4 regions of the Enterobacter sp. K510 genome follow, and region 4 is predicted to be linked to each of the others. Evidence: predicted binding sites of a transcription regulator. Region 4 holds the regulator's gene; each other region holds the start of a gene.
The links. Region 4 encodes Fur, which represses iron uptake genes when iron is present. Its sites were predicted from a motif close to ATAATAATGAGAACNACTATCAA; they were not measured.
Positions count from the first base shown of each region.

Region 1: the regulator Fur is predicted to act here: its motif matches at 1,633-1,655, upstream of zupT (zinc transporter ZupT).
Region 2: the regulator Fur is predicted to act here: its motif matches at 2,641-2,663, upstream of ACQUTD_RS03915 (TonB-dependent siderophore receptor).
Region 3: the regulator Fur is predicted to act here: its motif matches at 3,325-3,347, upstream of fepD (Fe(3+)-siderophore ABC transporter permease).

Region 1 is NZ_JBNRLQ010000001.1:414,815-420,051, reverse strand. It holds gene ACQUTD_RS01925 (aryl-sulfate sulfotransferase) at 1-295, opposite strand, end outside; gene ACQUTD_RS01920 (hypothetical protein) at 647-847, shown strand; gene zupT (zinc transporter ZupT) at 844-1,620, opposite strand; gene ygiD (4,5-DOPA-extradiol-dioxygenase) at 1,817-2,605, shown strand; gene ACQUTD_RS01905 (glutathionylspermidine synthase family protein) at 2,644-3,804, opposite strand; gene ACQUTD_RS01900 (DUF1190 family protein) at 3,810-4,478, opposite strand; gene tolC (outer membrane channel protein TolC) at 4,638-5,237, opposite strand, start outside.
Region 2 is NZ_JBNRLQ010000002.1:297,613-302,849, forward strand. It holds gene cbl (HTH-type transcriptional regulator Cbl) at 1-282, shown strand, start outside; gene ACQUTD_RS03915 (TonB-dependent siderophore receptor) at 328-2,523, opposite strand; tRNA gene ACQUTD_RS03920 (tRNA-Asn) at 2,786-2,861, opposite strand; gene mtfA (DgsA anti-repressor MtfA) at 2,962-3,759, opposite strand; tRNA gene ACQUTD_RS03930 (tRNA-Ser) at 3,853-3,942, shown strand; gene ompC (porin OmpC) at 4,116-5,237, opposite strand, start outside.
Region 3 is NZ_JBNRLQ010000008.1:172,456-177,692, forward strand. It holds gene wzz(fepE) (LPS O-antigen length regulator Wzz(fepE)) at 1-419, shown strand, start outside; gene fepC (iron-enterobactin ABC transporter ATP-binding protein) at 510-1,310, opposite strand; gene fepG (iron-enterobactin ABC transporter permease) at 1,307-2,299, opposite strand; gene fepD (Fe(3+)-siderophore ABC transporter permease) at 2,296-3,303, opposite strand; gene entS (enterobactin transporter EntS) at 3,417-4,658, shown strand; gene fepB (Fe2+-enterobactin ABC transporter substrate-binding protein) at 4,631-5,237, opposite strand, start outside.
Region 4 is NZ_JBNRLQ010000011.1:9,960-15,196, forward strand. It holds gene ACQUTD_RS17975 (flagellar hook-associated protein) at 1-777, shown strand, start outside; gene ACQUTD_RS17980 (hypothetical protein) at 774-1,247, opposite strand; gene ACQUTD_RS17985 (winged helix-turn-helix domain-containing protein) at 1,225-2,097, opposite strand; gene acuI (acrylyl-CoA reductase (NADPH)) at 2,372-3,352, shown strand; gene fur (ferric iron uptake transcriptional regulator) at 3,448-3,897, opposite strand; gene fldA (flavodoxin FldA) at 4,186-4,716, opposite strand; gene ybfE (LexA regulated protein) at 4,867-5,160, opposite strand.

The DNA of each region.
Region 1 (5,237 bases), on a different contig from region 4:
AGCCAAAAACTGGAATGCCGTCGTAATTCCTGAGTGACGCGGCACCCACGGCATAGCTGATGGGGACGCCTTTTTCCCCTTTGCCATGCACCGTAACTTTCACATCGGAAATGTTATGGCTGTCGAGGGAAATTAACGCGGTGAGCGGGGCATTACCGTAGGGGTCGACAATGACTGAACCTAATTTTCCTGCCGGTGGCGCAGGCTGAAATCCGGCGGCGAGGGAACTGGCGGTTGTCAGGCTAAAGGATAATGCCATGCCAGCGATTAACAGCTTCTGGTAGGGTTTGAGCATAATAAAATTCCTTTTTTGACGACTTTAATCATTCATAATAAATATGATTTTGCCGTTTATTGAGCGGAGTTATACTTTCATGATTAATAGCGATACCGAATCTGTGGTGAGTAATAATATGTATGAACTGCGCATTAATAATAAGCCTGTGCGTGCGCGGGTAAATCATCCTGATAAAATTATGTGAGCCGCTTCCATAGCTTTTATTTTTAAGAATATATAAAGATGTTTATTGCTGTTAGCAGGTGTTTGTATGATCGGTATCAGTTTATAAGCGTAAAAGTCTGTCACTATGAGAAAATATGCGCGTCGAAAGCCTCCGCGCGAAAGCAGATTATCAGGAGAGTATAAATGTTTATCCCATGGTACTGGCTGGTGATCATCGGCGTGGCAATCCTGGGCTACGTCTGTCATATAAAACGCTACTGCGCCGCCTACCGGCAGGACAGAGACGCCCTGCTGGCAGGGCTGCAAAAGCTCAGCCAGAGTAAAAAAGGAAAAGAGGGGAAAGCTGCCGGACAGCCTCCGGCAGCCGCAGAGAAAGACGCTTAGCCCACGCCCAGAAACTGTAGCAGCACCAGGCTCAGGCCCATCACCGACATGCCGCACAGCACGCCGTAGCTGGGGTTGTTGTTGGGGTCGATCTCTTTTGCCAGCGGCATCAGCTCATCCACCGACAGAGCGACCATAATACCCGCCACCGCCGCCATGATTGCCGCCATCAGTAGCGGTGAAAGCAGGCTGCCGAGGATCAGCCACGCCAGCACGCCGCCGAGGATCTCCGCCAGTCCCGAGATACCCGCCCAGAAAATGGCGGTACGCTTAGAGCCGGTGGCGGCATAAACCGGCCCGGCCACCGCCAGCCCTTCAGGAATATTGTGCAGCGCCACGGCCAGCGCGATACCAAAGCCGAGTTCAAGGTTGTTACTCGCCGTCACATAGGTGGCGATCCCTTCCGGAAAGTTGTGCAGGCTGATGCCAAGGGTCAGCAGGATCGCCGTGCGCCTGAGGTTACGCGGCAATGGCTCGCCTTCTGTGGCGGGCAGCAGATCCTGCGGATGGGCATGAGGCAGCAGGCGATCGAGGCCAAAGTAGCCGAGCAGGCCGACGATAAACATGCCGTAGCCGAGAACAGGCGGCATATCCGGCGTGGCTAAGGCCGCAGGCAGCATCTCCATCAAAGAAATTAACAGCATGATGCCCGCGGCAAAACCCAGTGAAAAAGCCAGCACGCGATTGGAGGGCTTCTGGCCCATCACGCCGAGAATGGCGCCAATAAAGGTGGCCGCGCCAGCCAGTAAAGTCAGGATCAAGGGAACTGACATTAACAACTCCTTGTGATAATCATTCTCATTTATGTTAATGAGGATTTACCGCCAACGCGAGCGGGTCATTCGTCCTTTACGCATTTCTTACATTCAAAATTCCTGATGATCTTCATCATGGTTATCTGCGTTTATCCGCAACGGAAACAGCGTAAGGTAAAGGCATATTATTTCCCGCCTTTGTAAGGATATGACCATGTCAGCACCGCGTATGCCAGCACTATTTTTAGGTCACGGCAGTCCAATGAATGTTCTTGAAGATAACATTTACACCCGTACCTGGCAGCATCTTGGCGAGACGCTGCCGCGTCCGAAAGCCATCGTGGTGATCTCTGCACACTGGTTTACCCGCGGCACCGGCGTGACGGCTATGGCGGAGCCAAAGACCATTCATGATTTTGGCGGTTTTCCGCAGGCGCTGTATGACACCCATTATCCGGCCCCCGGCTCACCTGCGCTGGCGCAGCAACTGGTGGATCTGTTAGCGCCGATCCCGGTGACGCTGGATCAGGAAGCCTGGGGTTTTGACCACGGCTCCTGGGGCGTGCTGATCAAGATGTACCCGCAGGCGGATATTCCGATGGTGCAGCTCAGCCTCGACAGCACCAAACCGGCGGCCTGGCATTACGAACTGGGGCGCAAGCTCGCCACGCTGCGCGATCAGGGCATCATGCTGGTGGCCAGCGGCAACGTGGTGCATAACCTGCGCACGGCGCGCTGGCACGGCGAAAACACGCCTTATCCGTGGGCCGTCTCATTTAACGATTATGTGAAGGATAATCTGACCTGGAAAGGGCCGACGGAGCAGCATCCGCTGGTGAATTATCTTGATCATGAAGGCGGTTCGCTGTCGAACCCGACGCCGGATCACTTCCTGCCGCTGCTCTACGTGCTGGGCGCGTGGGACGGCCAGGAGCCGGTCACTATTCCGGTGGAAGGTCTGGAAATGGGCTCGATCAGTATGCTGTCGGTACAGATAGGGTAAACAAAAAACCCGGTAAGCAGAACGCCACCGGGTTTTGATTATTCCACAAAAATATGCGGATAGAAGCGCGACAGATCCTGGGTGATCAACGCCCGATCTTCGCGAATGCCGATCCCCGCAGGTTGATCGTTGATAAGCCAGCTGCCAATCAGCACATAGCTGTCGCCGAATTTCGGCAGCGGACAGAACTCCTGCACAATCATGCCTTCTTCGCCGTACGGGCCTTCCGCCTGCTCAATGGTTTGACCGTTTTCAATGATCGACACATTTGCGCCTTCGCGGGAGAAAATTGGCTTCACCACGTACTTTTCAGGCGTCGGATGCTCGTCTTCGGCAAACCAGGCGGGCAGCAGATTTGGATGATCCGGGAACATCTCCCACAGCATCGGTAACAGCGCTTTATTGGAAATAATACTTTTCCACGCCGGCTCCAGCCAGCGGACGCCAGCGTCTTCCAGCTTGGTGGAGAACATTTCGCGCAGCATGTATTCCCAGGGATAAAGCTTGAACAGATTGCTGATCACCTGATCCTGCAAATCGCTGAACTGGCCCTTTTCACCGAGGCCAATGTCTTCCATATAGAGGAATTCGGTGGCGATACCGGCTTCGGCGGCGCAGTCCTGCAAATATTGCACGGTGCCGCGATCTTCCACGGTATCCCGGCAGCAGGCCATGTGCAGCAGGTTAAAACCATACTGGTCGCGCAGCTCGCCGAAGCGCTCGATCAGCTTTTCCTGCAGGCTGTTGAACTGATCGCTACCGGCGGGAAGATTGCCGGCATTCAGCTGATCTTCAAGCCACAGCCACTGGAAAAACGCCGCTTCATACAGCGAGGTCGGCGTATCGGCGTTGTTCTCCAGCAGTTTAGGATCGCCCACGCCGTCCCATGCCAGATCGAGGCGGGAGTAAAGCGAGGGTTGCTGCGTTTGCCAGGACTGGCGCACAAAGCCCCAGGTGTGTTTAGGAATGCGGAATTTGGTCATCAGCGCATCGCTGGCAATCACCTTTTCCACCACCTTCAGGCACATCTGGTGCAGTTCCGCCGTGACATCTTCCAGCTTCTCAACCTGTGCGAGGGTGAGCTTGTAGTAGGCGTCTTCACACCAGTACGGCTCGCCGTACATGGTGTGGAAGTTAAAGCCGTACTCGGTGGCCTTTTCGCGCCAGTCCGGGCGCTCAACAATACTGATTCTTTCCATGCGTATCAGCCGCCCATTGAGCGTGAAGAGGTACCGGCAGCGCTGCGCTGCATGGTGGATTGTTTAGCGACTGATTCGCCGAACCCGCCGCGGGTCACGGTGGTTGTGGTGGCCGGTTTAGGGGCCAGCGCGGTTTTCGGCACGGTAGCGGTACGGCCTGGCTGTGCGGCGCCGTAGCCTTTACCGGAGGCATCGGTGTACTGGCCATAAGCCGGGCTGGCCGGGTTGCGTGAGGTAAACAGCGGCTGTTGCGCGAAGCCTGCGCCGCCGCCCATCAGACGACCCATCATATAACCCGCCATCAGCGGCATCCAGAAGCTGCCGCTTTGCTGGGTTTGCGCCTGGTTTTCCGGGGCCATGCCTGCCTGAGCAGGGGCCTGCTGGCACTGGCCTTCGCCAAATTCAGCCACGCAATCTTCGCGCGTGGCGTATTTCGGCGCGGTGCGCTCGGCTTCTTTTTTCGCGTTATTAAAGGCAGTGGTACATTCCGCACTTTTGCCCGGGTTGGCGCTGGTGCAGTCGTCCGCATTTTGATACATGGATACCGTTTCGTCGCTTTGTTCGCAGCCTGCCAGCATAAACACGGCAGTGACGGCAAAGGCGACCGGCGTCAGGTGGCGTGCGCTCCAGCTTTTGCGGAACGTCGCATGATTAATCGTTTTTGTCCGTTTCATAGATGTCTTCCAGAACCCAGAGTTACAGCAAGGTGAATAATGCTCAGGATAGAGGATGAGTGGTCGAAAATGAAGCGCGATCGGGCCGGAACGGGTGGTGAAGAGGGATCTTTACGTTGTCTTACGTTGAAATGGGGGCTGACGCCCCCATTGAACAGATTAACGGCTAAACGGATTAGCGCCGCTACGTGAACTGTTGGTTGCCACAGGGGCGTCAGCGGTGGTCGCGGACTGTGCGTCGGCGGCGATGTTCTGCACGCGCGCATCCTGCTGTGGATTTTCCGGCGCCACGGCTTCAGGCGTGGTGGAGGTCGGTTTACCCAGCGTGCTGTTCAGCGCCAGCAGATCCTGCTCGTTCAGCGTACCGAGGGCGGATTTAATATTCAGCTGGTTGATCAGATAGTTATAACGCGCGCTGGAAAGCTGCTGCTTGGCGTTATACAGCGCCGTGGTGGCGTCCAGCACATCGACGATGGTACGCGTACCCACGGAGTAACCCGCTTCGCTCGCATCCAGAGAACTTTGCGCAGAAACCACGGCCTGCTCATAAGCCTTGATGCTGCTGATGGACGCGTTAACGTTGTTAAAGGAGGAACGAACGTTCTGTACCACGCTGCGGTGCGCGGTTTCGAGCTGCTCGCTGGCGCCAACGAAGTTGTACTGCGCCTGCTTCACCTGTGAGTTAACCATTCCGCCCTGGAAAATCGGCAGAGAGAAGTTCAGGCCTACTTTGTTCTGACCAACGTTGCTGTCATCAAA
Region 2 (5,237 bases), on a different contig from region 4:
GCGCAGGACTCCGACGTGATCCGCACCTATGTAGAGCTGGGGCTGGGCATTGGCCTGGTGGCGGAGCAGTCCGGTGACGGGCTGGAATCCGGCGGCCTGGTGCGTCTGGATACCCGTCATCTGTTTGACGCCAATACGGTCTGGCTGGGGCTGAAGCGCGGCCAGCTGCAGCGTAACTATGTCTGGCGCTTTATCGAACTGTGTAACGCCGGGCTGTCGCTGGATGAGATCAAACGTCAGGCGATGGAGCCGGACGACGTGGCGATTGATTATCAGATTTAGCGAAGGGTGATCTGCCCGGCAGAAGCCGGGCAGCGGGTTCAGGACTTAAAACTGGACGGAATAATTCACACCAAAGGTGCGTCCACGACCCTTGTATTCATAGAGGGAGGATGCGCCATAGGTCGGGCTGTAGAGCATCTGCGCGCGCTGGCCCCAGACGGTGGTGTAATCCTTATCAAGCAGGTTCTCAATGCTGAACGCCAGGTTCCCCACCGGTAAGGCGTAGCCGCCGATCAGATCAACGGTGTTGTAGCCGTCAATTTTATTGCCGTTCGCGTCGCTAACATCAAAGGACTGCGTAGTCTGCACGCGCAGGCTCCAGGGATCCGGCGCCCAGCCGACATAAGCAGTGGCTTTTGACGGGCTGGCGTAACTCACATCCCACTTTTCCCATTTGCCGTCAACGCGGGTTTCGGATTTCAGCACGTTAAAGTTCACGCCGGTGCTCCAGTCCGTTTCCGGAATAAAGTAATCCACCGCCCCTTCCACACCGTAAATGCGGCGCTTATCGTCATCGACGTTAATGGTCATGTCGCTGCGGTTAATAGAGATGGACTTATCCGACAGGGAATAATAGGCGGCCAGCTGTGTGCGCAGGGCATCGCCGGTATAGCGCCAGCCCAGCTCGTAGGAGTCGACTTTGATCCCCTGGAGTTTCGACTGTCCGACGTTGACGCTGTTCAGCAGACGATAGTGGCCGTTGACCAGGCGGTAGGTGCCGTTGCCGTAGTATTTCCCCGGATCCGGTAATTCCACGCCCTGGGAGAAGTTCACCCACGCCTGCTGGCGTTCGGTCAGATGCAACAGGATCCCGGCGTTATACAGGAAGTTGTCATAGTCGGTGGTGCCGCCAGGGATTTCGTCAGCCGAGCGGGCCGTGCCTTTGGCAATCGCCTGCTGCTGCGTGTAACCGATGAAATCATCAATGGCATTACGCGTTTTCTGGTAACGTACGCCGCCGCTCAGGGTAACCAGATCGTTGACGTCGTAGCTGGATTGCAGGAAGGCGGCGAGGTTGGTGATCTCATAGCCCGGATAGCGCCCGGTGGTATAGATGCTCTGGTTATTCAGACCGCCGGAGGCGCTGGATTTTGCCAGATCGAAGAACATCTGATTGGAGGTAAAGCGCTCGTGATCGGCATCGAGCCCATAAGTAAGCTGTAGGCCGTCCAGCGGTTTGCTGTTCAGCGTCAGTTTTGCGCCGTACTGATCGGTATCCTGCTGCGAGGAGGAGAGGCTGGTCACCGCGCTGCCTGCGACAGTCGGGAACGGATAAAAGGTCAGGGATTCATCGCGATAATAAACCTGGCCCACCAGCTCCTGGCCGAGGAAATCCGTATTTGAGTACTGCATGCTGATCAGGTGGCGTTCGGTACCCGGTATACGGTCCGAATTCAGACCCTTACTGGCGTACGCTTTACCGTTACCCGTTACCGCCGAGAAATTCTCCCCGAGGAACAGGCCGTAGTCTTCATCGCCCTGGCTTTTATAATACTGGCTGACGACCTGCAATTGCTGTGTATCATCAATTGCCAGTGTGCCGGTGCCCGTCACATCCAGACGATCGGAATACTGCAAGCCGGTCTGGGTATTGTCCAGCAGCGTGGCATCGCCGTTACCGTCATACCAGCCGCCAAACTTCTGGTAAGCCACAGCCATGCGCCCGGAAATTTTGTCGTTTCCGCCGGAGATGGCGCTTGCCACCCGCTCATCATGATCTTTACTGCTGTTAAATCCGGTTTTGCTGCCGGCTTCAAATTCCACCTGCGTGTCCGGCTGGCCTTTTTTGGTGACGATATTGATAAGCCCGCCGGTACTGCCGCCGCCGTAAAGGGAGGTGGAGCCGGAGATCACTTCGATATGCTCGATGTTGAACGGATCGATGGCGTCCAGCTGGCGGCTGTCGGTGCGCGAGGAGTTCAGGCGCACGCCGTCAATCAGTACCACAATTGCGCGGCCACGCATATTCATGCCGTAATTCGTGCGGCCCTGGCTGCTGACATCCATGCCAGGGATCAGCTGCGCCAGCGCGTCTTTCAGCTCTTTGCCGCCTTTAACCTGCTGTTCCAGCTCTGCGCCTTCAATAACCCAGGTGGTTTGCGCCATTTCGGCTACGGTGCGATGAGTGCGACTGGCGGATACCACCATATCCTGTTCACTGGTTTGCTGTGCCAGCGCGGGCGTTATCATAGCCAGAAATAGCGGGTTAAGCGCCCAGAGCGTCTTTTTGCAGGTGTTCATTATCATTCCTTAGTTTTTATACATAATCCGCGTGAACGCCAGGCGGCATCACGCCGGAATTAGATCAATAAAATCAGCACGAAAGGGAACATTTATTTTTTGAGAATAAGAATTTTGCCGATAATGGTTATCATTAGCAATATGAATTGTTAGATTTTGTGAATTTTTTGCGGGCGACGGCAAGAAAATGAAAAACAAGGAATTGGCTGCGGCGGAAATGCAAAAACCCCGCTCAGGTTTCCCTGAGCGGGGCTCTCGAATTTGGCTCCTCTGACTGGACTCGAACCAGTGACATACGGATTAACAGTCCGCCGTTCTACCGACTGAACTACAGAGGAATCGTGTGAACGGGGCGAATACTACTTGCCCCCGATATTTGTGTCAACAGCAAATTTAACTTGCTGATTCAACTGGCGAATATTAGCTCAAATTGCTGTTTCAGTGAACATAAGGCGGTTCATCGTTAACAGCAGTACTATTGCCGCGCAGCCGTGCCAGCGGATCCTGACGGTAAAACTGGCAGAAACGCTGCCACAGCGCCGGGAAACGCGGAGCGAACAGCTCAGGCGCGCTGAAGAAATATTCCGACAGCACGGCGAAACATTCTGCGGGATCGGTGGCGGCGTAGGCATCAATGCTGGCCGCGCTTTCGCCCACCAGGTCGATTTCATCCTGAATGTTGTTCATGGCGGCGTGCAGATCATGCTCCCAGCCAGCCACTTCGCGCAGGGGGATCAGCGGCACGCCGCTGGCGCGGTCGCCGTTGCGCGTATCCAGCTTATGCGCCACTTCATGAATAATCAGGTTAAAGCCGGAGGTGTCGAACGAATCCTGAATGTCGAGCCAGTTTAAGATCACCGGCCCCTGCTGCCAGCTTTGCCCTGACTGCACCATGCGCTGACTGTGCACCAGCCCGATATCATCTTCCCATTCGTCGTCCACCACAAAAGGCGCAGGATAGATCAGCACTTCGTGAAAACCGTCGAGCCATTCGATGCCCAGTTCCAGCACCGGTAAGCAGAAGAGCAGGGCGATACGACAGCTTTTCAGCTCATCCAGCTCCAGCCCCTGCAGCGCGACCAGGCGTTTTTGCTGCAAAAAGCGATCGGCAAGCTGAACCAGCCGGTTTTGTTCCTCCGGGGTCAGAGTCGATAACATCGGGACGGCAAGCGCATTTTCCCAGGGGAGCGCCAGAGTCCGTGCCGTTTCATTTGCTTTCCAGGGCCATTTAATCATCGCTTTGCTCGCAAACTCGTCACTTGAACACAATTGCAGGGACAGGGTCTGTTAAAATGCCAAAGAACCTGGCATGATGGCAACCATCAGAACGGAGAGATGCCGGAGCGGCTGAACGGACCAGTCTCGAAAACTGGAGTAGGGGCAACTCTACCGGGGGTTCAAATCCCCCTCTCTCCGCCATTATTCAATCACTTATCCCGTTTCGTTTCAGTGACCGACGTCCCGTTGAGAAAATCCTTTATTCCTGCAGAACCCGGATAGTAGTCTGCCCGCCCATATCTTGCTACCGCTTTAGTCTCAAATTGCAGGCATAAAAAAGCCCGCACAGGGGCGGGCTTTAGCACAAGCGGTTATCAGAACTGGTAAGTCAGACCAACGCCGACCACGTCATCCGTGGCGATGCCGTTATCTTTGTAGAAGCTGTCATCTTCATCCAGCATGTTGATTTTGTAATCAACATAGGTGGACATGTTTTTGTTGAAATAGTAGGTCGCGCCCACTTCGATGTAGTTCACCAGATCCTGGTCAACATAGTCAGTGCCGTGTTTGGTGTTATTACCGCCAAGGTCGTTACCTTTGGAGTAAACCCACGCCAGGGACGGACGCAGACCGAAGTCGAACTGGTACTGGGCCACCGCTTCAAAGTTTTGCGTGTGGTTTGCGATACCCTCATCACCGTAAGGGGTCATGTTGTGGGTTTCAGCATACATCATCGCCAGATACAGGTTATAAGCATCGTACTTCAGGCCAAAGGTCCAGGCGTCTGCTTTATCGCCGCCAGCAGCTTTGCTGTAACGATCGTTCAATCCACCCGCCGCAACCTGCTCGTTAGTACGGTCAGATGTAGCATAAGCCGCGCCCAGGCTCAGTCCTTCCAGCGCGCCCTGGAAGTTATAGGATGAAGACAGACCGAAGCCGTCGCCGTTCTGGAAGCGCACATCATCGTGACCGTTTTTGGTGCCTTCCTGATCTTCGTTCGTGTTGCTACCTTCGTTGTTACCCTGGTATTGCAGCGCAAAGTTCAGGCCTTCAACCGCGCCGAAGAAATCAGTGTTGCGGTAGGTGGCTACGCCGTTGGCACGGCCAACCATAAAGTTGTCGGTCCAGGTGTAGGAATCGCCGCCGAATACCGGCAGCATATCGGTCCAGGCTTCAACGTCGTACACCACGCCGTAGTTACGGCCATAGTCGAAGGAGCCAAAATCGCTGGAGCGCAGACCGGCGAATGCCAGCTTAGCGAAGGTGTTGTCGCGGCCTTCGGTGTCGCTTGCCATGGTTTTCAGCAGCACCTGACCGTAACCGCTCAGGCCGCTGTTAATCTGGGTTTCGCCTTTGAAACCCAGTTCCATGATGGTTTCATCGCCATCATCGCCCGGGTTATCAGAGAACGTATGACGGGCATCAACTTTACCGTACAGGTCCAGTTTATTGCCGTCTTTATTATAAATTTCAGCCGCGTTAGCCGCGCCAGCCAT
Region 3 (5,237 bases), on a different contig from region 4:
TTAACTATTCGCTGGAAGTGGCGAACGCGGCGGGGATTAAACGTCCGGTTTACAGCAATGGTCAGGTGGTGAATGACGATCCGGATTTCTCCATTGCGCTGGGTGCGGATGGGATCCAGGAGAAATTAAAAATCGAGAAATCGCTGCGCGATATTTCCGATCTGAACGCTGAACTGCGTAACCGCGAGTTTCATCTGGCCGAACTGGAAAAAGTCAGCGTGAAAAACGTCGATTTCGAACCCTTCAAATACCAGCTGGCGCCGTCCTATCCGGTGAAAAAAGATGGTCCGGGCAAGGCGCTGATCGTGGTGCTGGCGGCAATCATCGGCGGCATGGTGGCCTGTGGCTTTGTGTTACTGCGTAACGCGATGGTCACCCGCACGCTGACGCCGGAACTGACGCTGGAACCTTCTCACTAAGTTTTTGCCCGGTGGCGCTGCGCTTACCGGGCCTACGGAATGAGGCTACTGTAGGCCCGTGCAAGCGCAGCGCCGCCGGGCGCAGCAAACCTACCGTAGCCCGCGGCCCAGCGGCACCACCAGCGGCGTATGGGCCACCGGATCCTCAATAATCACGCAGCGCATCCCGTAAATTTTCTCGATCAGCTCGGCCGTCACAATCTCTTTCGGCGCGCCCTGCGCCACAATTTTCCCGTCCCGCAGCGCAATCAGATGCGTGGCATAGCGACAGGCCTGATTGAGATCGTGCAGCACGGCGGCCAGCGTATAGCCCTGCTCGCGGTTCAGCTCGCTTAACAGCTCCAGCACGTCAATCTGATAGCTGATGTCCAGCCAGGTGGTCGGCTCATCCAGCAGCATGATCGCCGTTTCCTGCGCCAGCACCATAGCGATCCACGCCCGCTGACGCTGCCCGCCGGAAAGCGTGTCCACGCTCTGCCCGGCCAGCGCCGTAACGCCGGTGGCCTCCATCGCTCGTTGCACCGCCGCGTCATCCTCTGCCCGCCAGCGGGTAAACAGCGGCTGATGCGGATAGCGCCCGCGCGCCACCAGCTCCTGAACCGTAATATCCCCCGGCGTGGTGGCGTTCTGCGCCAGTAGTCCAATGCGGCGGGCCACCTCTTTACTGTTGAAACGCTGGATCTGCTCGCCGTCGAGATAAACATGCCCCTGCGTCGGGGTCATCAGGCGACTTAACGTGCGCAGCAGCGTCGATTTTCCGCAGCCGTTGGGGCCGATAATGGCGGTGAAATGCCCGTCGGGCAGGATGACGTTCAGGTTTTCGGCAACGATTTTTTTGCCATAGCCGAGGGTTAAGGCCTCGCCGCGCAATCGGGTATCAGAGAAAGTCATCTTTTGCGGGACTCCTTAATTAACAGGGCGATGAGATAAATCCCGCCCAGGCTCACGGTCACCACGCCGACCGGAAGTTGATAGGGTACAAACAGCCGCTGGGCGCAGAGATCGGCGGCCAGCAACAGCAATGCGCCGCACAGTGCCGCCTGGGTCAGCCCCCAGCGCGCGGTGCCGCTGATACGCCGCGCGATGTGCGGGGCGACCAGCGCAATAAAAGAGATCGGGCCGGTCAGGGCGGTGGAGGCGGCGGTCAGCACCACCGCCACCAGCATCATCAGCAGGCGGGAACGCTCAACGCTGACCCCCAGCGCGCAGGCGCTGTCATCGCCCATCTCCAGTAGCCGCATGCGGCGCACCAGCAGCGCGGCACAGACAAACATCACCAGCAGTACCGGCGCGGCGGGCAGGGTTTTCGCCCACGTCAGACCATTGAGCGATCCGGCGTTCCACAGCCCGGCGGTAAAGGCCGTCTCAAGGGATGCCTGCAACAGCAGCCAGGTATTGAAGGCCACCAGCATGGCGCGCACGCCGATGCCGATAATAATCAGCCGGAAGGTTTCAATGCCGTTGCGCCACGCCAGCAGCCAGACCACCAGCGAGGTGAGAATACCGCCCGCCATCGCCGCCAGCGCAATGGCCGTCAGATGCTGGCCGAAAAACACCATGGCGATCAGCACGCCGCTCCATGCCCCGGTGTTAAAGCCCATCACGTCCGGGCTGCCGAGCGGGTTACGCATCAGCGACTGGAAAATGGCCCCGCTGATCCCCAGCGCCGCGCCGGTCAGCAGGGCGATGACGACACGTGGCAGACGCCACTCATTGACCACCAGCATAATACCGCGCGGCGCATCGCCGGTGAGGGCGGCAAACACCTGAGACAGCGTCAGCGGAACCGCGCCGCTTTGCAGACTCCACACCGCCACCAGCAGACAGGCGATCGCCAGCAGCAGGCAGCTTAAAATCAGACGACGGGAAGGGGCGTTCACCAGCCACCTCCGCGACGATGGCGGCGTACCAGCCAGATCAGCACAGGCGCGCCGATAAAGGCGCTGACCACCGATACCCGCAGCTCGCCGGGCACCAGCAGACGGCCAATAACATCGGCAAACAGCAGCAGGGCAGGGGTGGCGATCAGCGTGACCGGCAGTGACCAGCGGTGATCCGCCCCCACCAGCCAGCGCGCCATATGCGGCATCATCAGGCCAATAAAGGCAATCGGGCCGACCACCGCCGTGGCGCTGCCGCACAGCACGGTAATTGCCAGTAAGCCCAGCAACTGCGTGCGCGCCACCCGGCTACCAAGCGCCGTGGCAGTGTCCGCGCCGAGGCTCAGGCTATTCAGCGCCCGGCTTTGCAGCAGGGCGATACCCGCGGCGATCAGCACCGGCAGCAGGACGATTTTCAGGGTGTGGATCTGCCGCACGTCCAGCGATCCGGCCTGCCAGAAGCGCAGCTGATCGTAAACATCGGGGTTGAGCAGCGCGATGCCGCTGGATAAGCCTTCCAGCACCGCGGCCAGCGCGACGCCCGCCAGCGTCAGCCGCACCGGACTGAGCTGCCCGCCGCCCGCGCTGCCGGTAAAGGCCACCACTAACGACGCCGCCAGCGCGCCGCTAAAGGCCAGCGCCAGCTGTTCATGGGGAGAGGTTAAACCGAGCAGCGCCGCGCCCAGCACGATGGCGAAGCTGGCGCCAGCGTTCACGCCGAGCAGACCGGGATCGGCCAGCGGGTTGCGGGTCAGGGTTTGCATCAGCGCGCCAGCAAGGCCCAGCGCGCCGCCAGCCAGCAGTCCGGCCAGGGTACGGGGCAGACGGGCATCCAGCACGATAGTGCAGTCCGCGGTCTGGCAGCTGCCCGTGAAGGCGTCCATGACGGCGGAAAAGGGCAAGGGTTTCGCCCCGATAAGTAAGCTGAGCGCAGCCGCAAGGAGCAGCAATAACAATAACCCGGTCACGATAATCGGACGCGCCAGGCTGAGCGAAAAAGACATCACAACGTCCTTGAGTTGATAATGATAGTAGTTATCGTTATCGATCTTGTTCGGGTATGTTAGCATGTGCGGCCATTGAAAAGGTATGAGAAATCGCAATAAAAGGCCCTGTAATGAACCGACAATCCTGGCTGCTCAATATGAGCCTGCTGAAAACCCACCCGGCGTTCCGCGCGGTGTTTATCGCCCGCTTTATCTCCATTTTATCCCTCGGTTTGCTGGGCGTTGGCGTGCCGGTGCAGATCCAGGCTATGACCCACTCCAGCGCCCTAGTGGGCCTTGCGGTCACCCTGACCGGCGGGGCGATGTTTGTCGGGCTGATGGTGGGCGGCGTGCTGGCGGATCGCTATGAGCGTAAGCGCCTGATCCTGATCGCGCGCGGCACCTGTGGGCTGGGTTTTATCGGCCTGGCCATTAATGCGGCGCTGCCGGAACCCTCGCTGGTGGCGATTTATCTGCTCGGTTTGTGGGACGGCTTTTTTGGCGCGCTCGGCGTGACGGCGCTGCTGGCGGCGACGCCCGCGCTGGTCGGGCGTGAAAATCTGATGCAGGCGGGGGCGATCACCATGCTGACCGTACGCCTGGGATCAGTGATCTCCCCGCTGTGCGGCGGCCTGCTGCTGGCGTCCGGCGGCGTGGTGTGGAATTACGGGCTGGCGGCGGCGGGAACCTTTCTCACCACACTGACGCTGCTGCGTTTACCCTTGCTGCCTCCGCCGCCGCAGCCGCGGGAACATCCGCTGAAATCCCTGCTGGCGGCCTTTCAGTTTTTACTGCGCAGTCCGCTGATCGGCGGCATTGCGCTGCTCGGCGGACTGTTGACCATGGCGAGCGCCGTGCGCGTGCTTTATCCGGCGCTGGCGGTGAACTGGCAGATGTCACCGTCGGAAATCGGCCTGCTGTATGCCGCCGTTCCGCTCGGTGCGGCGCTGGGGGCGCTGACCAGCGGCAATATGGCGCAGCGTGCGCGTCCGGGGGCGATCATGCTGTTTACCACCGTCGCCGCCTTTGTGGCGGTGGCGCTGTTCAGCCTGATGCCTGTCTGGGCGCTGGGGGTGTTGTTCCTCGCGCTCTTTGGCTGGCTGAGCGCGGTGAGTTCGCTGTTGCAGTACACGCTGATCCAGACGCAAACCCCCGAGGCGATGCTCGGGCGCATTAACGGCTTATGGACGGCGCAGAACGTCACCGGCGATGCCATTGGCGCGGCACTGCTTGGCGGTATGGGGGCGCTGATGACGCCAGCGGCCTCCGCCAGTGTTGGCGGCTGGGTGCTGGCGGTCATCGGACTGCTGCTGGTGGTGCTACTTAAAGAGTTACGACGTTTCCATCAGCCAAACAGCGTGGCGAACCGCTGAAGCAGCAGCGTCACGCTGTAAAAGTCGAGGCGGAAGGTTTCACTGCCCAGCGCGTAAACGCGTTTGTTTTTCACCGCGCTGAGATGACTTAACAGCGGGTTGGCTTCAATGGCCGCGGCGTCGTTGTCGTCATTGGCGAATAAAAACAGCGCTTCGCCGTTCAGCCCCGCCGCCAGATTTTCGCCGCCCAGCTGCACGATGTCATGGCGTTTACCCTGGCTCTGGCTGGCGTTCAGCCCCTCCGGCAGAGTGGCGAGCGTAAAGCCAAGCTGGGCTAACAGCTGCCCCTGCGCGGAATCGCGGGTCCACAGATTGGCGCTGTGCGCCGCCCGGTGATAGACCAGCGCGCTTACCGGCTGCGGCGGCAGGGTGATCTTCTGCTTCACCGCCGCCAGCTGCGTATTGAATTCGTCGATGCGCGCCTGCGCCTGTTTCTCCTGGCCGGTGATCTCGCCGAGCTGCGTCAGCAGCGCCTGCCAGCTTTTATCGTCGTAATTGATGACCAGCGTCGGCGCGATGGCGGAGAACTGATCGTACAACGCCAGCGCCGAGTCGCCGCCGGTGGCGCTGACGAGGATC
Region 4 (5,237 bases):
ACCACGTTACAGCAGGCGGATCACTGGCTGGGGCAACTGGAGCGCGCGCTGGTGGATTATCGCCACGGCGGGCAGCGGGATCCCGCGACCGTGCAGTCGCTGCTCGACGGTCGTCTGGCGCTGACCGGCGGCGCGGTGGACCGGGAACTGCAACCGGTGCTACAGGGGCAGGCGCAGGTGCGCTTTCATGCGCCGCAGCTGAGCCAGGCGCTGGCGGCGGATGGCCCGCAGAAACTGCTGTTCAGCGTACAGCACGGGCGGAAAACCCTGCTGTCCGGGCTAAATATTAACGGCGACGGCGATGCCGGGCAGCGGGCGACGAAAATCAGCACCGCATTACGCCGCGTCGGCGTGCAGCCCCTGAAAGGACAGGAGGGCTTTACTGCCAGTGAGCAGCACTGGGCGCAGCTGCAAAACAGCTTCGCCGTGCAGCGGGAAGGGGCGGGGCAGAAAATCGCCATTGCGGTGGCGGCGCATCCGGCGCAGACGGAAACCCTTGCCGCCGCGCTCGCCAGCGGACAGCAGGCGCAGCGCGTGGTGCAGGAGACGCTCAGTCAGGTAAGCGCACAGCGTCAGCAGCTGGCGCTCCAGCAGGAGAAAGTCCGCCAGCGTATTGACGATATGTCGCGTTTTGCGCAGTCGCAGAGTGCGGTGGAGGCCTCCGCGCGGCTGGCGGGAACCCTGGATGCGGCCAGCCATAATTATGAGGTGCTGGCGCAGGCGATTAATGGCCAGGCGAATCTGTCGAAGCTGACGGTGCGCAGCCTGCTGGATTAACGTTTCGGGCAGGGCTGCCCGTCAGGTTGCAGCAGGCCTTTTTCGGTGATCAACATGGTGGCGCTGTCCTGATTAAACAGCAGCTGGCGAGCGTCGCCCAGCGGCACGCTCACACTTTGCAGATCGTTATCATTGATAAAGCCCAGCACCGGGAACAGCGTGGCGTCCGTGCCGGTGACATGAGCATTCTGCAGACGTAAAAACGATTCGCCGCTCTGCTCGCCGCCGGGGGCGGTACAGGCGATCAGCTGCATCTGCAGGGCAAAAGCCTCATCCCCTGGCCGGGTCAGGACCAGGCGCGCTCCCCGCTCCGCGGGGGCGGTGGTCAGGTTATAAACCGCGTGTTCAGCCGTTGCCAGATCGTAAATCCCGACCTGGGTGCGGGCAATAACGGGCGCGGCCTGAAGGCTACCGGCGATACCGGCGAGCAGCAGACCCGCGATAACATTACGAACAGGCAGGCATTTCATTAAGCGTGCGCTCCGTTTCCTTGTGAATTAATTGACCCAGTTTTTTAACATCCTGTTGCCAGCTGCGAATTTCCATTAACAACTGATATTCTTTACCGCACTGATTTTGCACCAGCAGGATCACCGACATTTTTTGTACCGCCCCGTAATAATAAATCGTCAGCGTTGCCTTATGCGCCGTAAGCAGCATATTGATGCCTTCCAGCGACTCCGCAATATGCGACGACAATACCGCGCCTGATGTATTCACCCCCGTGCGGTGCAGTCGAAATAATTTAATTTTGTCATTTTGCGGCGACAGCTCTTCTTTAATCGACAGACGGGAAGTGGCAAGCGGCGCAGAATTCTGACCCCCGGGGTAAATCAGCCAGATAAGCCCGCAGCCAAGCAGCAGCAACAGCGCCGCCAGGACAATCAGGCGGTGTTTATTGCGCGGCGCAGGCGCGCTGGCGGGCGGGGCATCCGTCACGTCGGCAACCGGTTCAGGATCGGGCTGAGTCAGGGGCTGGGACGCAGAGAGCGGCTCATCCGGCAGCAGGACGACAAAGTCTTTATTCAGCAGATAGCCTTTTTTCGGGATGGTTTTGATGATCTCCTGTACCCGGCCGTCGTCCCCCAGCGCTACCCGCAGAGCATAGACAGCGGTCAGCAGGCTGTTATTTCCGACGACGCGGTTTTTCCATACTTCGCTCATCAGAAAATCACGCGACACCACCTCCCCGGCATGATTAACCAGCGTTTCGAGCATAATAAAATGGAATTCACCAAGGCGGCGGATCTCCCCCGTTTCCCGGTGTACCAGACCGTTTAACGACGGCTCAACTTTCCAGTTATTAACAATGATCTGCATAGTGATTTGTTAATAAATTGGTGAGTATTAATTTATTTTTCACAACGTAAGCTTCCACTTAGCCGCAGGGAGGGTAAATGTATCGGATGATTATCACCCCATCAATCTAAGAATAGTCTTAACTCATAAATTAATAATTAATTAATTTCTAAGCTAACGGATTGATAAAGCTTGCCGTCAGCGCCTGGGGGTATTAACGTCGCTGGTAATTGTAGACGATCGGCCCGCAAAGGCCGTCGCGACTGGCAAGTTTGATTAATGTAATGAGGTCATCATGTTTAAAGCCATTCAGATTGATAAAGCGGAAGGACAGTATTCGGCATCCCTGGTGGAGCTGGACGAGCAGGCGTTGCCGGAAGGTGACGTCACCGTCGCGGTGGAATACTCCTCCATTAACTATAAAGATGCGCTGGCTATTACCGGTCGCGGCCCGATTGTGCGCCAGTTCCCTATGGTGCCGGGTATTGATTTCGCCGGGACCGTAACCGCCAGCGACAGCGCGGCGTTTGCCGTGGGCGACCGCGTGCTGCTGACCGGCTGGGGCGTGGGCGAACGTCACTGGGGCGGACTGGCAGGCAAGGCGCGGGTCAAAAGCGAATGGCTGACGAAAATGCCGTCCGGCGCGGATGCAAAACAGGTGATGGCTATCGGTACGGCGGGCTTTACCGCCATGCTGTGCGTGCAGGCGGTGCTGGATCACGGCGTGAAGCCTGAAGACGGCCCGGTGCTGGTGACCGGCGCGGGCGGCGGCGTGGGCAGCTGCGCGGTGATCATTCTTTCTGCCATGGGCTATCAGGTGGTGGCGTCGACCGGCCGTCCGCAGGAAGCCGGATGGATGCGCGAACAGCTGGGGGCCAGCGACATTATCAACCGTGATGAGCTGAGCGCGCCGGGTAAACCGTTACAGAAAGAGCGCTGGGCGGCGGCGATCGATACCGTCGGCAGCCATACGCTGAGCAACGTCTGCGCCAGTGTCCGTTATGACGGCATAGTCGCGGCGTGCGGCATGGCGCAGGGTATGGATCTCCCGGCGACAGTGGCGCCTTTCATTCTGCGCGGCGTTACGCTGCGCGGTATCGACAGCGTGATGGTGAGCAGCGAAAAACGTCCGGCGATCTGGGAGAAAGCCTGTCAGTATTTAACGCCTGCGGCGCTGGAAAAACTGAGTGCCACTTATCCGCTGAGCGATGCCATTGACGTGGCGGAAAAACTGCTGAACGGGCAGATCCGTGGCCGTGCGGTGATTGAGATTTAATTCTGGCGGGGTTGCCGGGTGGCGCTGACGCTTACCCGGCCTACAATATAACGCAGGCCCGGCAAGCTTGCGCCGTCGGGCAATGTGCAGCAACGTTATTTGCGAATATCGTGTGCGGTGTCGTTTTCGCGGCAATCGCCTTCAGCGCAGTGGCCGTAGAGGTAAAGGCTGTGGTTGGTCAGGCGGATCCCGTGCTGAGCGGCGATTTCACGCTGACGTAATTCAATAGAATCATCGCTGAATTCAATCACTTTGCCGCAGTCGAGGCAGATCAGGTGATCGTGGTGATGCTGCTGCGTCAGTTCAAAAACAGATTTACCGCCTTCGAAATTATGACGGGTCACAATACCGGCGTCATCGAACTGGTTAAGCACGCGGTAGACCGTCGCCAGGCCAATCTCTTCGCCCATGTCGATCAGTCGTTTGTATAAATCTTCCGCACTGACATGGTGGTTGTCAGGTCCCTGGAGTACCTCAAGGATCTTTAACCGAGGAAGCGTGACTTTCAGGCCAGCCTTCTTTAGTGCGGTGTTATTGTCAGTCATGCGGAATCTGTCCTGTAGCTAAACGATTCACTTCCAAAATGGAAGTTAATGAGAATGACGTTGAGTTAATGCGTCTCATTATAGAACTGCCATGCCTAAATGAAAACTGCAAGTCCTCAAGCAAAGTATGCGTATAAAACGTGGTGTCACTAACAAACCCGTAAGCAATCACGTTCAATCAGGGGATATTGTACAGGTATGCGTGCGAAAGTTAAAAAATTGTAGCAATTATTTTGATTGGTTATATCTATTAATGCGGCGCAGCCAACAGGTTACGCCGCACAAAAATCAGGCGTTGATGATCTCATCTAAATGAAGTTCTTCAGAAATCTGCTTCACCCATTTTTCCACGCGCTCAGCGGTCAGTTCCGGCTGGCGGTCTTCATCAATGGCCAGACCGACGAAGTGGTCGTCGTCCGCCAGACCTTTGGAGGCTTCGAAATGGTAGCCCGCGGTCGGCCAGTGACCGACGATAGTCGCGCCGCGCGGCTCAATGATGTCGCGGATGGTGCCCAGCGCATCGCAGAAATATTCCGCGTAGTCTTCCTGGTCGCCACAGCCGAACAGGGCGACTAATTTGCCGTTAAAATCGACCTCTTCCAGCGTCGGGAAGAAATCGTCCCAGTCGCACTGCGCTTCACCATAGTACCAGGTCGGGATGCCCAGCAGCAGAATATCGTAACCTTCGAGATCTTCTTTGCTGCTTTTGGCGATGTCATGCACGTCCGCAACATCTTTACCAAGCTGCTTTTGGATCATTTTCGCGATATTTTCGGTATTACCCGTGTCGCTGCCGAAAAAAATGCCTGTGATTGCCATGAGTAAAATAACCTCTTGAAACTTAATGATATGGTGGTGGCGCAATGCCCACGGATAAGGGCAATCATAGCAGAACAGAGAAGGACGCGGAAACTGCAAACGCCTCAGACTGCACTCTGTGCTACATGAAAGTGATATTTAGCGGGATTTTCAGACTATCCCCTGGCCGCGCAGCAGCGCGAGCTGGGCCATTAAAAGCTCCTCAATCAGCTCGCTACGGCTGATGTCACGATCCTCGGCCAGTTCATTTAAGGCTTCGACGGCGTCCGCGTTCAGTTTTAGCTCGACGCGTTTGAGTCCACGAACCTTATCGCGTTTCAGCTGATTCCGCTTATTAATGCGCAACTGTTCGTCACGCGAATGCGGATTCGTTTTCGGTCGTCCTGGGCGACGATCATTCGCGAACAGATCGAGTGTCGTGCGGTCCGTTTGTTCTTTAGCCATGATTTTGAGTGACGTCGGGGGAAAAACAAGCTGCCTGGTGGAGGCCCTGCGCAATTAGCGCGCCATCATACATCAGG